Regions from separate parts of the Pseudoalteromonas sp. SG43-5 genome, predicted to be linked through region 2. Evidence: riboswitches for the same ligand, from Rfam matches in the RefSeq annotation. Region 2 holds a riboswitch; the other holds the start of a gene.
The links. A riboswitch is a leader RNA that binds a small molecule or an ion and turns the genes downstream of it on or off. The one in region 2 is predicted to bind cobalamin.
Positions count from the first base shown of each region.

Region 1: it holds a riboswitch for cobalamin, as region 2 does, so the genes downstream of both, H5161_RS09830 (TonB-dependent receptor domain-containing protein) here and H5161_RS00985 (ABC transporter ATP-binding protein) in region 2, are expected to answer to the same signal.

Region 1 is NZ_JACJFA010000007.1:124,670-132,523, forward strand. It holds gene thiI (tRNA uracil 4-sulfurtransferase ThiI) at 158-1,615, shown strand; gene H5161_RS09810 (ketopantoate reductase family protein) at 1,641-2,543, opposite strand; gene H5161_RS09815 (VanZ family protein) at 2,536-2,889, opposite strand; gene H5161_RS09820 (YajQ family cyclic di-GMP-binding protein) at 3,042-3,524, shown strand; gene H5161_RS09825 (hypothetical protein) at 3,713-4,507, shown strand; cobalamin riboswitch at 4,562-4,746, shown strand; gene H5161_RS09830 (TonB-dependent receptor domain-containing protein) at 4,783-6,627, shown strand; gene msrA (peptide-methionine (S)-S-oxide reductase MsrA) at 6,705-7,241, opposite strand; gene H5161_RS09840 (efflux RND transporter permease subunit) at 7,327-7,854, opposite strand, start outside.
Region 2 is NZ_JACJFA010000001.1:209,920-217,773, reverse strand. It holds gene H5161_RS01015 (thioesterase family protein) at 1-189, shown strand, start outside; gene rarD (EamA family transporter RarD) at 241-1,158, shown strand; gene H5161_RS01005 (response regulator) at 1,175-2,410, opposite strand; gene H5161_RS01000 (DUF413 domain-containing protein) at 2,497-2,871, opposite strand; gene H5161_RS00995 (LysR family transcriptional regulator) at 2,963-3,835, shown strand; gene H5161_RS00990 (porin) at 4,002-4,934, shown strand; cobalamin riboswitch at 4,996-5,130, shown strand; gene H5161_RS00985 (ABC transporter ATP-binding protein) at 5,376-6,188, shown strand; gene H5161_RS00980 (iron ABC transporter permease) at 6,190-7,194, shown strand; gene H5161_RS00975 (cobyric acid synthase) at 7,199-7,854, shown strand, end outside.

The sequences.
Region 1 (7,854 bases), on a different contig from region 2:
ACCAAACACACTGCTGCAAATTTAACCTCGAAAGATAAACAGGCCCTCGCGGTTGCTTAGTCGATAATTATTGGTTGTTTCCTAGACGCTGAATTTTTTGCTATAATCGCGCGCCAAATGCCTGGGAGCGCGAATTCCCGCAGTCTAAGAGTGAACTATGCTTAAATTTATCGTCAAACTACATCCTGAAATAGCCATCAAAAGCCGTTCGGTCCGTAAACGCTTTACTAAAGTGTTAGAAAATAACATTAAGATTGTATTGCGACGTCTTGACGAAAAAGTACAAGTAAGAAATAACTGGGATAATATTTCAGTTGTTACAAAGCTTGAAGATGCACAAGTTCGCCTTGATTTTATCGACAGCCTTAAACGCATACCTGGTATCGTTCAGTTTATTGAAGTAACTGAGACGCAATTTGAAACTCTCGATGATATCTATCAAAAAACAATAGCGTTAGTGGGTCACACAATTGTGGGTAAAACTTTTTGTGTGCGTGCTAAGCGTATAGGCCAACACGACTTTACCTCGACTGATTTAGAGCGTTATGTTGGTGGTGGGCTAAATCAACATATTGAAGGCGCAAGCGTTAAACTTAGCCGTCCAGAAGTAACAATACGCTTAGAAGTAAAAGACGATAAAGCTTATATTGTTTCGCAAACGCATTTTGGTATGGCGGGCTTTCCACTACCAACGCAAGAAGACGTGCTTTCGCTTATGTCGGGTGGTTTTGACTCTGGCGTAGCAAGTTACCAAATGATTCGTAAAGGCGCACGTACGCACTTTTTATTCTTTAATCTAGGTGGCGCAGCGCACGAGATTGGTGTTAAGCAAGCGAGCTATTTTTTATGGAAAAAATACAGCTCAACACATAAAGTTAAATTTATAACAGTTGATTTTGAACCTGTTGTTGCTGAAATTCTAGAAAACGTTGAAAACAGCCAAATGGGTGTTGTACTTAAACGTATGATGATGCGAGCAGGAAGTGTAGTGGCTGAAAAGTTAAACATTCAGGCGCTTGTCACTGGTGAAAGTATTGGCCAAGTATCTAGTCAAACATTAGCGAACTTAAGCGTGATTGACCGCGTTACTGAAACGCTTATTTTACGCCCGCTAATTCAAAATGATAAACAAGAAATTATTAATCTTGCTCGCCAAATTGGTACAGCTGAAATGGCTGAAACGATGCCTGAATATTGTGGTGTTATTTCTAAAAAACCGACAGTTAAAGCCAAAATTGAAGTAATAGAAGCCGAAGAAGAAAAGTTCGATTTTGATGTGCTAGATACCGTAGTAAATAACGCGCGCATAATGGATGTACGCGATATTGACGTAGAAGCAAAGCAAGAGCTAAAAGAGGCTGAGTCGGTTGCTGATTTACCTGCAGGCTCTGTAGTAATTGATATTCGCTCACCAGAAGAAGAAGAAGCTGCACCGCTTGCAATCGATGGTGTTGAAGTGGTGCATTTGCCGTTCTTCCGTTTGGCTACTAAGTTTGGTGATTTACCAAAAGACACTGACTACTATTTATATTGTGACAGAGGCGTAATGAGCCAACTACAGGCACTTATGCTGCACGAACAGGGCTTCGAAACTGTAAAAGTTTATCGCCCGTAAAGTTAAAAGCTTATATAAGCGTGGTTTATACCACGCTTTTTTTTGCCTGAATTTTGACTAACAACTCATCGTTGTAAGGCGTTGGAATACTGTAAAGTTTACCTTGTTGGCTAATATAGCCACATATAGCTGATATTTCAGTTTCTCTATTGTGAGCTATATCTTGCTGCATTGATGAGTAATTATTTGCGGTTAACTCCATTATTTTATAAGCGGTATTGAGAGCTTTAATTAATGGGATATTAAGCCCTTGAGCCTTTGCAATATTGCATGCTTCAGTGAGTGCATTAAAAATTATTGTATTGTACTTAGGTGCACGTAATTCGCCATTTTTTACATTACTTAAAGCGCTTAATGGATTAATGGCAATATTGACGAGTAGCTTTTCAAAACGAAGCTGCTGAATGTTATTAGTAAACTTTAGGTTGGGTATTACTTTAAAAATATCAGCTATTGGCGCACTATTTTGAAGTGCAAGCTCATTACAGCCACCAATAACGCTTTGTCCTTCACCTGTGTGTTGCACAATATATTGGTTTGATTTAAAGCCCGCTATGCTTGTCGTTAAAAAGTAGAGTGCTTGATGGGTGTTTAGCTGGTTATTTATCTCATCAACGTTGCCCATTCCATTGTGCGAAAGTACAACAGAGCAATGTGTTGGTAAAAATGGCTTTATTTGAGAAAACGCATCAAGCACTTGAAAAGCTTTAACGGTAAATAAAATTACATCAAATTCAGTTGCTTTATCTAGCTGATTTAATGAAATAAATTTAGCGTCAATTTTTTTTGATGCACCCTTACCTCTGCTGTAAAAGCGGGTGTTTGTTGGGTTTTTACGAGTTAAAACACTGACATTATGCGATGCGCTCAAAAAGTGGCTCAGCAATAAGCCAATAGCGCCATCGCCAACGATTAAAATATTAGCCATGTGGGTTCTTTTTTCGAGGTGTAAAAATTACTCTAAGTAAAAAGTAGCTTGCAGCACCTGCAAAATCAGCAAAAAAATCACCAAGTGATGCTTGCCTATAAGGTAGTGCGTCTTGCATTATTTCTATCGAGGCGCCATAGCCTGCTAATAAGAGTATTTGAGCATATAAAGGAAGCTTAAAAGCCTTATCCATTATTATGGCTAATATAAAAAAAATCCCAAAATGGGCGACTTTATCAACATGAGGGAATAAATTTACAACGCCACCTTTTATTTCTTTAGCAAATAAAAAGGTGAAAGCCACTATGCTGATTAAAAAAACTGCTTGATAAACACGCCTTGTCACGACAAATCCTAAAATCGCTTAAAAAAGAGGCGCAAGTATATCAAACTAATTTAGTATCGCACCTGAACAAGATGCAGAAAAATGTAAAGATTTATAATTTTAGCGTTATAATTGCCACATAAAATTAAGATTAAATAGTTAGGAGTATACTAATGCCTTCATTTGATATTGTATCTGAAGTAGAAATGAACGAAGCTAAAAATGCGGTTGATAACGCAAACCGTGAATTAGAGACTCGCTTTGATTTTAGAGGCGTTGATGCATCTATTGAGCTAAACGATAAAACAATTAAGCTTAAAGCAGAAGCTGACTCTCAAGTTATGCAGTTGTTCGATATTTTAGCGGGAAAAATTTCAAAGCGCGGTATGGATGTAGCTAGTTTAGAACTTCAAGATATTAGCCGTGCAGGAAAAAATGTATTTCGTAACGTTGGGTTAAAGCAAGGTATCGAAAAAGACATGGCCAAAAAAGTGGTTAAAGCCATTAAAGATTCAAAAGTTAAAGTACAAGCCGCTATTCAAGGCGAAGAAGTGCGTGTGACAGGTAAAAAGCGTGACGATCTTCAAGAGGCAATGCAGGTAGTACGCAGTGCCGATTTAGGTCAGCCTTTTCAGTTTAAAAACTTTCGTGACTAATTTATAAACTGTTTTTAATAAAAATGCTTTAATTTGTCTATATTTGCAGACAGATTAAAGCTACTTAATTTTTTACAACTTTCCCACCTTATCCTCTCGTAGTTCTGCATGTATTAATCCACCTTTTGATATTTAAGCTATTATATTTAATTGAATATAATAAAAATTTCACTCTAGAAGGTATTAAAATGAGACCCCATCAATTATTTCTGTTATTTGTTTTGCTTATATTTACCAAGCCAAGCTTATCAAAGCCAGTTGATATTGATGTATTGGTCGAAGATGGCTACTTTCCGATTATTATTAACGCGCAAAAAAAGCAGGGCTTTGCTCCTGAGTTTATTAATATTTTAAACGACGCACAGGAGGAATTTAACTTTATACTTATTTCTTTACCTGTAAAAAGGCTTACTTTGTCTGTTGAAAAAAATAACTTCGACGTTTTATTTTTAATGGCAATGCAATGGCTGCCAAAAACAACGCAGAAAAACATTGAAAAAACTGAATTTTATACCATCACCAAAAACGAGCTTTATACACTCAAAGAGAATGCATCAGAACAAACTTATTTTGACAATCTGGACAAATTAACCAAAGTTGGGGTTTTAGGGTATTCGTATCAATTTGCAGGATTTAATACAAATGCCGAATACTTGAGAGAAGAGCACCAGGTAAGCCTTACAATCGATGAATTCAATGTAGTTAAAATGCTGCTATTAAGGCGCGCTGAAGTCGGGGTTTTAAACAGTATTGCTTATCAGTATTTTAAAAAGCAGAATATCTTAAATATGGATTTACTATTTAAGAGTGACGTACCAGATGCAGTGTATGAAACACATTTTTTGATTAACTCACAATCAAATAAAATATCTAGTCGCAAAATGGATGAAATATTAAATTTACCTACTACACAAATGCAACTTCAGAAGCTACTTGATAAGTACGGTATTCCTTCAAGCTATAATAATACAGCACTGAACTGAAATAGCTTTTAGCTATATAGACGTCCATTGACATTTGTAAACAAAATGCTCACAATGACGGCATATTTTCAAGGTGCTTGCTAGCCACTTCATGTAATGATTTTTTTAGCAGGATAATCGGGAAGTTGGTGCGTTTTCATGATGACTACAAGCCCAACACTGCCCCCGCAACGGTAGAGTATTGCATGTTTTTATGTGCTTACTGAGTCCGGAGACCGGCCTTGATGCAATCTTACTTACTTAAATCTTTGCGGTGGGCAAAGGTAGGGGATCTCATGTTAAACAAAACAACTCTAGGCGTTGCAATTTCTGCTGCGCTTTCATTTTCTGTGTCTGGTGCAGAGCAATCAATTGAAAAAATAACCGTTACAGCTAATAAGTTTGAGCAATCAATTAACGACGTTTTAGTGAGTGTAAATGTTATTGAACGTGCTGAAATAGAAGCTAGTAACGTACGCGATTTACCTACACTTTTAAGCACGCGAGTGGGTTTTCAAGTTAATCCAAACGGTGGTTTTGGTCAAAATACAGGTGTGTCACTTCGTGGTACAGGCTCTGGCGATACGTTGATTTTAATTGACGGTGTACGTACAGGCTCAGCAACACTTGGTCAAAAAGCACTAAATAATGTCCCTTTAAATAGTATTGAACGCATAGAAATTATTAAAGGCTCTCGCGCGGCTGTTTATGGCTCTGATGCACTCGCTGGTGTTATTAATATTATTACGCGTGAGTCAGATAACTTATCCCTAAGCGCTACATTTGGTTCTGACTCTTATCAAAATTATCAAGTTGCAGGCTCTGTAAAATCAGATGATATAACAACAGCATTTAACGCAGGCTTTGAAAAAACAGATAACTTTGATGTATTGCAAGGCGTAGCACCTGATGAAGATGGCTATGAAAATAAAAACCTTGGGTTTAAAGTAAACTACACCGATGCACATTACGGCGACTTTAAGTTATTAGGCCAATACAGTGAAGGTTATGCAGATTACGACAGTAGCTTTAGCCCAGCAGATAGTACGATTGAACGAGATGACTTTAAAAACTATCAACTTTCTACAGGTTGGAGCAAAAACTACACTAACCAAACGCATAGTATTGATTTAGCGCTTTCAACAGATGATTCAGACAATACATATGTCGATTTTTCAGTTGGGCCAACAACAAGTACCTTTATAACTAAACGCACACAAATTGATTATAACGGGCAGTACCTGTTATCTAATGAACTTAACATTAGTGGTGGTATTAATTGGTACAACGATGATGTATCTCACAGTTCAACGCAGTATGATATGCAAGAGCGTGATGTATTAGCAGTATTTGTTGGGGCCTATTACAATGCTGAAAAAGTGTTAGTTAATTTAACAATTCGCCAAGACGATGATGAACAGTTTGGTGATGAAACAACATATACAGCCGCTGCGGGTTATCATTTATCTGAAGACGCCACGTTCCGTATAAGCCAAAGCACTGGTTTTAAAGCACCTACATTTAACGATTTATACTTTCCGGCTTTTCCTGGTTTTCCACCTTCATCTAATCCTGATTTAGAGCCTGAGAAATCATTAAATCAAGAGATTGGGTTAAATGTAGGTTTTGATATAGCAAGTATTGACGTTGCTATTTTTAGAAATGATATTGAAGATAAGATATCTTTAGATTCTAACTTTTTTCCTATCAACTTAAATGAAGCACGCTACGAAGGGGTTGAATTTAGCTTATCTCAGCAGTTTTTTGGTTTTGATAGCAACCTTAACTTTGCTTATTTAAGTGCAGAAGACGAAGAAACGGGCGCAGAGTTACGTAATGTTGCTAAACGCACATTTAACTGGGAACTTGCAAAACAGTTTGGTGCTTTTGATGCAAGGTTAGACATGCAATACCGTAGTGACCGAGAAGGTGCAGTAACGCGCTTAGGTTCTTACACGCTGTGGAATTTAGCGGGTAATTACCAAGTAAATGAACACATTGAGGTTTCGCTTCGTGTAGAAAACTTATTTGATAAAGAGTATAACGCGGTTGACTCAAACGCTGATTTTACAACGGGTCAAGTGTATTACTACAACACACCAGAGCGCCGCTTTTTTGCAGGCGCAAGTTACCAGTTTTAATCGCTTTCAATAGTTAAAGAGTAAAAAAGACAAAAGCCCGATTTAAATCGGGCTTTTTACTATGCGACTAAACTTAGTTACTCAGTTAAAAACTCTTTAAATACGGTTTCAAACTTATGTAATTTAGGTGCGATTAAAATACTGCAGTAACCCTGCTGTGGGTTTTCGTTATAGTAATCTTGATGGTAATGCTCTGCTGGATAGTATGTAGTAGCAGGGCTGACTTCTGTCACAATTGGCTCACTCACATGGCTTTGCAGTTGAGCTATCATTTCATTGGTTTGCTTTAGCTGAGCTTCATCGTGATAGTAAACAACGCTTCTATACTGTGTGCCTATGTCGTTACCTTGTCGATTCAGCTGTGTTGCATCATGCAAAGTGAAAAACATTGCCAGCAGTGTTTCAAAGCTAACGACAGTTGCGTCAAATTCAATCTTAACAACCTCAGCGTGCCCTGTTGTGCCAGAGCATACAGAATTATAGGTTGGGTCGTCGGTTTCGCCGCCTGTATAGCCAGAACTCACATCTAATACGCCATTTACACGTCTAAATGCAGCATCTATACACCAAAAACAGCCGCCACCAAATGTTGCTACTTGCGTTGTTGAGCTCATAAGTATTCCTAAAATGTATATGGAGTTTAAAGGCGAGCATAAATTGTATGCGCCGCAACAACAAGGTTACGGCGCAATAAAGAGATTAGATCTCTTCGAAAGGTTTTTCAGCAGCTTGTTTATTCAGCTTTTGTTGTAAAAACTCAGGTGACTGAGTATTTCTCGACAGAGCATAATACGCAGCAGGTACAACAAAAAGAGTCAGCAGGGTAGATACAATAACCCCTGTAAACACAACTACACCAATTACCATACGACTTTCTGCACCAGGCCCAGAGGCGAGTACCAATGGTACTGAACTCATAACGGTTGTTAGTGAGGTCATTATTATTGGGCGAAGGCGCTGGGTAGCTGCTTGTAGTATTGCTTCACTAAACTCAACGCCTTTATCGCGTAATTGGTTAGTAAATTCTACAATCAAAATACCATTTTTAGCACTTAAGCCTATGAGCATGACAATACCTATTTGGCTGTAAATATTTAAGGTAAGTCCTGTAGCCCAAAGCCCAAACATAGCGCCCATTAAACCAAGCGGTACGGTAAGCATAATTACAAACGGGTGCATAAAGCTTTCAAACTGCGCAGCAAGTACTAAAAAGGTAACGGTGAGTGC
Region 2 (7,854 bases):
ACAAAATTAGCCACGCTTGGGACTATCGACTTACGTACTGATTATTTGCGCCCTGGTAAAGGAGAGAGCTTTACTGCCAGCGCAACACTTATTCGTTCAGGTAATAAAGTATGTGTATGCAGAATGGAATTACATAACGAACAGTCTGTTCAAATTGCTTTTGGAACCGGCACGTATTTAGTTGGATAAAACGCGTATGGCAAGTAAACTAGCGGCCTTTTAAATCACTAAGTGTGTATTATGTCGATTGATACTGAGCAGCGTAAAGGTGCTATTTTTGCTTGTCTTGCTTTTTTAATGTGGGGCCTTGCGCCAATATACTTTAAGTTGATTCAGCATGTTTCTGCTTTTGAAATTTTAATGCATCGGGTTATTTGGTCGGTTGTGTTTTTAGTATTGGTAGTAAGTGTTTTACGGTATTGGGGTAAAATTAAACGCATTATCGTTCAACCTAAGCTTTTGCTTATGCTTGTTATCACCTCTGCACTGCTTGGGTTTAATTGGGGTTTATTTATATGGGCTATAAATAATAACCACATGCTTGATGCAAGCTTGGGCTATTACATAAATCCTCTTTTAAATGTATTACTGGGTATGCTTTTTTTAGGCGAACGCCTGCGTAAGTTCCAAGGCGTAGCAGTAGCCCTTGCCTTTAGCGGTGTAGTGCTGCAGCTAATTAGTTTTGGCTCGTTTCCGGTAGTTGCCTTTTCACTGGCTATATCATTTGCACTTTATGGTTTATTACGTAAAAAGTTACCGGTTGAAGCCTTGCCTGGCATTTTACTCGAAGCACTTATATTACTGCCTGTCGCACTTATTTATTGGTGGTTAATGGTGCCTACAGCAACATCAAGCCTGCCAGCTAATGATTGGCATACTAATGTACTACTGATTAGTGCAGGTATTGTAACTACATTACCACTGCTGTGTTTTACCGGTGCAGCTAAGCGTTTGCAATATACTACACTTGGCTTTTTTCAATACATTGGGCCAAGCTTAATGTTTATACTCGCTGTGGTGTTTTATGGTGAAGTGTTTGATGCAGAGCGTGTAGTAACATTTGCATGTATTTGGAGTGCTCTGGCTATTTTTAGTTGGGACTCTTACCATCAATCACGCAAACGTAAAAAAGCGGCTATTACAGCCGCAGAAGTATAATTAACTAATAAAATGGTTAACTAACTACTTTATTACGACCAGATTCTTTAGCGTCGTAAAGCTTTAAGTCGGCCTGTTTTAAAAGTTCATCAATTTGATAAACAGGCCCGTTTGCAAAGCCAATAGAAATGGTGAATTTTATTTTAGCTTTACTAAACTCTTGGCTATTCATTTCTATAAAATACCTAAAGCCTTCAAGGCGTTTAAGGGCTTCTTGTTTATCTGCATCTATAAAATAAACTGCAAACTCTTCACCGCCTAAGCGCGCTACTAAGTGCTTTTTAAAGTATTTACTGAAGCAAATAGAGAGCCCTTTTAATACTTCGTCGCCAACATCGTGTCCGTATGTATCGTTAATTGATTTAAAGTGATCAATATCAAGCATAGCTAAAGTACCGTCACCTTTAATATGTTTTATTTGCTTTAATGATTTTTCAGCTTCTTCAAAAAAGTAACGACGATTTGGTAAATTAGTTAAATAATCCGTGTTGGCTTGTCGCCTTATGGTGGCTATAAGGTCTAACATATCGACGTTTTGACTAAGCCTGCAGTAAAACTCTTCGCTATTAAAAGGTTTGTGCAAATAATCGTTTGCGCCATTTTTTAAAAATAAACTAGAAAGCCCTACAGAGTCAGAACCCGAAATACCAATAATAGCTTTTTCATCATTGCTATATAAGCGGCGAATCTCGCTACATAGTTCATCGCCATTCATGTTGGGCATTTCATTATCAGTAATAATAACTGAAATATCAGGTGAAGCTTCAAGCAGGTTTAACGCTTCTTGTCCGTCTTGCGCTTCAATAATTTGATACTTATGGCGCACTAATAAACTACAAATGTATCGTCGGGTCGATTTAGAGTCGTCAACAACGAGTACTTTTACATTTTCGTTGCGAGGCAGGCGCTGTAACTGTTTTTCGAGGTACTGATAAGCTTGTTTATTTTCTTTAATGATGTAATCGATGATTGGGTATTTTTCTACAGTGTCGCGAGTTTTTTTATCAATATTGCCCGTCATTACAATAGTTGGAATGTCTGCATTAATAGTACAAGGTACAGCCTCACCTAATGGGGCATCAGGTAATATAAAGTCAACTACAGCGCAAAAATAGCTATTTTTACTTATAAGCTCTTTTGTTTGCGCTAATGACTCAGCTATATCAACTTCATAACCAGCCTTAAGCGCGATGTGCTTTTGCACTCGCGCCATGGCAGGTGTATCTTCAACTATTAGTATTTTTCGCGTCACGGAACAACCCTATATATATTTTGCAAAAATATTTGCTTATACAAGTTGTAACTGTTAAAACGCAAAAAAGCAAATAACTTAAATACTTACAGATTATCCGCTTCTGAATAATACTCTTGGCTAATCGGCGCCGAGCTCGACATTTTTGAACGGCCAAATAAAGTATGAAACTTAGTTTTGCAGGTCGTTAGTTTTAAGTATTTTACCCAAGCTCGTTCGATTGGGTTGGTAGGTTCTTGTGAGCCAGTTACGACTGCTACAAACTGTTCTTGGTGTTCGTTTTGCGGCTCAATTGTTTTACTGTATAAGCCTTTTAAAACAACTCCGTGTTGTTCAAGTATGCTGGCTTCTAATAAGGTGAAGTTTCCGCTGCGGCTAAAGCCTCGTGGAAAGTTTTGATCATCATAAAATTGACGTTGGCTAACAAATGCTTGGCGTAGTAATGAAATGTTATTGCTCATAGCTTTATCCTCATACCTTAGTAATTAGCTGGAGTATGATGCAAGTTTGGCAATTTATTAAACAAATTATTTTTATCGTGAGGATAAAAAATTGGATATCGATTTATTAAAAACATTTGTTGAGGTAGTGCGTACGCGTCACTTTGGTAAAGCGGCCGAAAACCTTTATATTACGCAGTCTGCAGTGAGCTTTAGAATTCGCCAATTAGAGCAAGGACTTGGTGTTAATTTGTTTATTCGCCAGCGTAATAACATTCAACTTACAGCACCTGGCGAGCGTTTATTACCCCATGCACAAATGATTATTACGGGCATGCAACGCGCCAAAGTGGATGTTGCGCTTGCCGATAATATGCATAAGCAAATTAGCTTAGCAGGAACGCCCAATATTTGGGATGCTTTTTTACAGTTTGGTATAACAAATATTGTATCAGCGATGCCGGGCGTGTCATTAGTCGCAGAAGTTAAAGCACAACAAGAAAGCACTCGGCTGTTATTAGAACGCACGCTTGATTTGGCAATATTGTTTGATCCACCAAAAGTAGACGAGCTAGTGGTAGAGCGAATCTGTGAGTTGCCAATCATTCCCGTAAGCGGATACGACACTGCAACGAACGAAAACTTTTTTGATAATCAGTATGTATATGTTGATTGGGGAACTACTTTCTCACTTTGGCATGCGCGTCAGTTTACCGGTAAAACACCGCCTTATTTTAGAACCAGCACAGGACGTATTGCACTTGATTTAATACTGCAATGTGGCGGCAGTGCATTTATACCTCAAGTATTGGTAGAAGGGCATTTAGAAAAAGGTGAACTGTTTCATGTTAAAGATGTAGAAAATACCTCGCGAGACGTGTTTATAGCGTATCACAGAGACAACGAGCAAAAAGAGTTAATAGAAACCTTAGTTAATTTACTATCGCAAATGACCCCAAGCTTGTCATTAAAGAAAAGTAAGTAAGTTCGGCCGTTTATTAGGCTTTCATGTTATTTTGATTTCAAATTTAATGCATTTTTATTAATAAAAAAAGACATTAATATTTCCATTGTAATATTACTGTCATTTAGCGGTGACAAAATGCAGCAGTTTTAAAAATTAGTCTTTTGTGATTATCCAAGGAAATAACATGAAATTTGTAAAATCGAGCTTATGCTTAGCACTATTAAGTGGTTTATCTTTTAATGCACTTGCCGATGTAGACATTTACGGTAAAGCGAATGTAACAGTGCAATCATCTGATGACGGCGAAGGATCTTTTACTGAGATAAAAAGTAATGCATCTCGTCTTGGTGTTAAAGGTTCTGAAAAAATAAATGATAGTTTAGAAGCGGTATATAAGTTTGAGTTTCAAGTTGATGTGTCTGATGCTGATTCAAAAGGCGATAACGACGACAATATTTCTGCGCGTAACCAATACGTTGGTTTAAAAGGTGCGTTTGGCCAAGTGGTTATTGGTCGTAACGATACTGCGCTTAAACAATCTCAAGGTAAGTTAGACTTGTTTAACGACCTTGAAGGCGATATTAAAAATGTATTTAAAGGTGAAAACCGTTTAGGGAATACTGTTAGTTATTCATCAAACTCATACGAAGGTTTTAAAGTACTTGCTACTTTTGTAGCTGAAGATGATGTAGACGCTGATAACGGTTACTCAATGGCGGTTACTTACGGTGACGTGGCACTTAAAAAGAGCGCAGTATATGCCTCTATCGCAGCCGATAGTGAAGTAAATGGCTACGATGTAGTACGCGCGTCAATCCAAGGTAAAGTTGAAAACTTTAAGTTAGGTGCAATGTACCAAACACAAGAAAAAGTTGACGGCAGCGCAGAAGCGGATGGTTATCTATTAAATGCAGCTTACAGCATGGGTAACAACACATTTAAAGTACAATACCAAGACATGGACTTTGACGACAGCGACGATAAGTCAGCAATATCAGTTGGTCTTGATCACAAATTAAATAAAAACATTAAAGTATTTGGCTTTTACTCAAGCTTCGACATGGACAACAACGTTGACCAAGACTACGTAGGCTTAGGTATGGAATACAAGTTTTAACTATTCGCTAAATTAGTTAAAACACTCCCTTTTTAACCGCGCTCTTTTGAGTGCGGTTTTTTTTGCTTTAAATTATTTACTTAGCCGCCCATAATAGAGCTTCATTTGGAATGAGGTGCGAGTCCTCGACTGTTCCCGCAACTGTAATTAGCGCAAAGCTTTAAGTCAGATACAAATGGTATAATACCAATTTTATTAAAAACATGATCTTTCTAGCGAATTAAATAACTTACTAACTTCGTTAAAAATTATTCATATAGAACAAGTATATGTCATAATTTCCGCTTTGTTATTAAGCTATTTCTTTGTCGCTATAATAAATCACTAATTTAATGCAATTGGTATAAATTCTTTTAACGAGCGGGTTTACTCATTTTTTCTTGTAGTGCATTAGTATTTTTATCGCATTTTAGTGAGTTTAATCCCGTCTAGGACTGACTATTGCACACTCAAACGCCATTAAATATACCATTACTAAACGTTAAAAACGTATCGTGGGGTATTGGCAATAAAACGATCCTCAAAAAAATAAACCTTAAAATAACCACAGGTAAATTTGTTGGTTTAATTGGACCTAATGGCGCAGGTAAATCGAGCTTATTGCGTTGTTTATATCGTTTTAATAAACCCAGTGATGGCGTTGTAGAGTTTAACAACACCGATATTTGGCAGCTAAAAAGCGATGAGTACGCAAAAAAAGTAGCGGTTGTTTTACAAGAAACCCCGTCGCAATTTAACTTAAGCGTATTTGATGTTATTGCACTTGGGCTAACGCCTCATAAATCGCTATTTAGCTCAGTAACTAACATTGATAAACAAAAAATTACCCAAGCTATCAACACTGTAGGGTTGGCAGATCATATCGATCAAAGCTTTGAGTCACTTTCGGGTGGTGAAAAGCAACGTGCCTTGATAGCCCGCGCCATAGTTCAGCAACCTCAGTTGTTAATAATGGACGAACCAACTAGCCATTTAGATGTTAAATACCAAATACAGGTAATGGAGCTTGCTAAATCGTTGGGTGTAACGGTGTTTGCATCGTTTCACGATTTAAACTTAGCTTCTGCAATGTGCGATGAACTAGTGATTATTAAAAATGGTGAAATTACACATACAGGCACGCCAAGTGAGGTATTAACCGAAAACATGCTAGGCGACGTTTTTGGTGTCTGCGCTCAAGTAAATAACCACCCGCAAATATCGGAGTCGGGAAATAGCATCCCTCATATCACTTACTTTTATGGTTACGAATAATATGAGCGCAGTTAATACTCGCCAATCACTTGCGCTATTTATCAGTGCTGCAGCTGCTTTATTTAGCTTATTTGCAGCACTTAGTTTTGGCGCAGCAGAGACCTCACTTCAAGATGTATTTAATAGCTTTTTACTCTCAAATGATGCGTCTTTTAATTCGCGTATTATTTTTGAACTAAGAATGCCACGCACATTACTCGCCTTTTTAGCCGGCTCTGGCTTAGCAATTGCGGGGCTTATTTTACAAACGGTAACGCGTAACCCTTTAGCCGATCCTTACTTATTTGGTATATCGTCGGGTGCCTCATTTGGCGTGGTGTTACTTATGGCATTAGCAGGTATTAGCGCAGGTTTTATGTTATCGGCAGCAGCGTTATTAGGTAGCTTACTTGCCATGAGTTTATTAATACTTATTGCAGGTAGGCAGCAAAGTGCACAGGTAGAATCAATGCTATTAGCTGGTGTTGCGCTGTCGTTTTTATTTAGTGCATTTACCAGCTTGTTACTTTATTGGAGCGATCCTCAGGCGGTAGCCGCTATTTTATTTTGGACACTGGGCAGCTTTGCTCGTGCACAGTGGGCTACGCTTAGTTTGCCTTTATTGGTAATCACATTGTGTACGTTTGTAATGCTGAGCTTTAGAAGGCAGCTAAATGCTATGTTACTTGGCGATGAAAGCGCAATTACATTAGGTGTTAGGGTTCAGCGCTTTAGAATACTTATGCTGGTGTTGAGCTCATTAATTACCGCTGTGCTGGTGGCTATGTGTGGTGGTATTGGGTTTGTAGGATTAATGGTGCCGCATATTGTGCGCTTTTTTATATCCCAAGGCACCATCGCTGGCTTACTGGTAACCAGCTTGGTGGGCGGTACATTTATGGTGTGGGTTGATGTACTTTCGCGCTCATTGCTGAAAAACCAAGAACTGCCCGTAGGTGTTATTACTGCAGCTATTGGTAGCGTGTTCTTTTTGAGTTTATTGTTTTTTAGAAAGCGAAGGGTGTAATTCCATGAAAACCTTAATGGTGCAAGGCACTACATCAGATGCTGGTAAAAGCACTTTAGTTGCTGCCCTTTGCAGGGTGTTTGCTAAGCGAGGGGTAAAGGTTGCGCCTTTTAAACCACAAAATATGGCACTTAATAGCGCAGTAACAAAAGATGGCGGCGAAATTGGTCGTGCGCAAGCTTTGCAAGCAATAGCAGCTAAAGTAGAGCCAGAAATAGACTTTAACCCTATATTACTTAAGCCTAATAGCGACACGGGCGCACAAGTGATTATTCACGGAAAAGCCGTTAGTAATATGGAAGCGGGCAAATATCACGACTATAAAAAAGTGGCGATGGATGCAGTAATTACTTCACATAACCGCTTAGCTAAACGCTTTGAATTACTCCTTGTTGAAGGGGCTGGGAGCCCTGCTGAAATAAATCTGCGTGAAAACGATATTGCTAACATGGGCTACGCCGAAGAGGTAGATTGCCCAGTAATTATAATTGCTGATATTGATAAAGGCGGCGTATTTGCACACTTGGTAGGTACGCTTGCGTTGTTAAGCGAGTCAGAACAAGCGCGCGTAAAGGGTTTTGTTATAAACCGCTTTAGAGGCGATATAGGTTTGCTGCAAGGCGGGCTTGATTGGCTTGAAGAATACACAAACAAACCCGT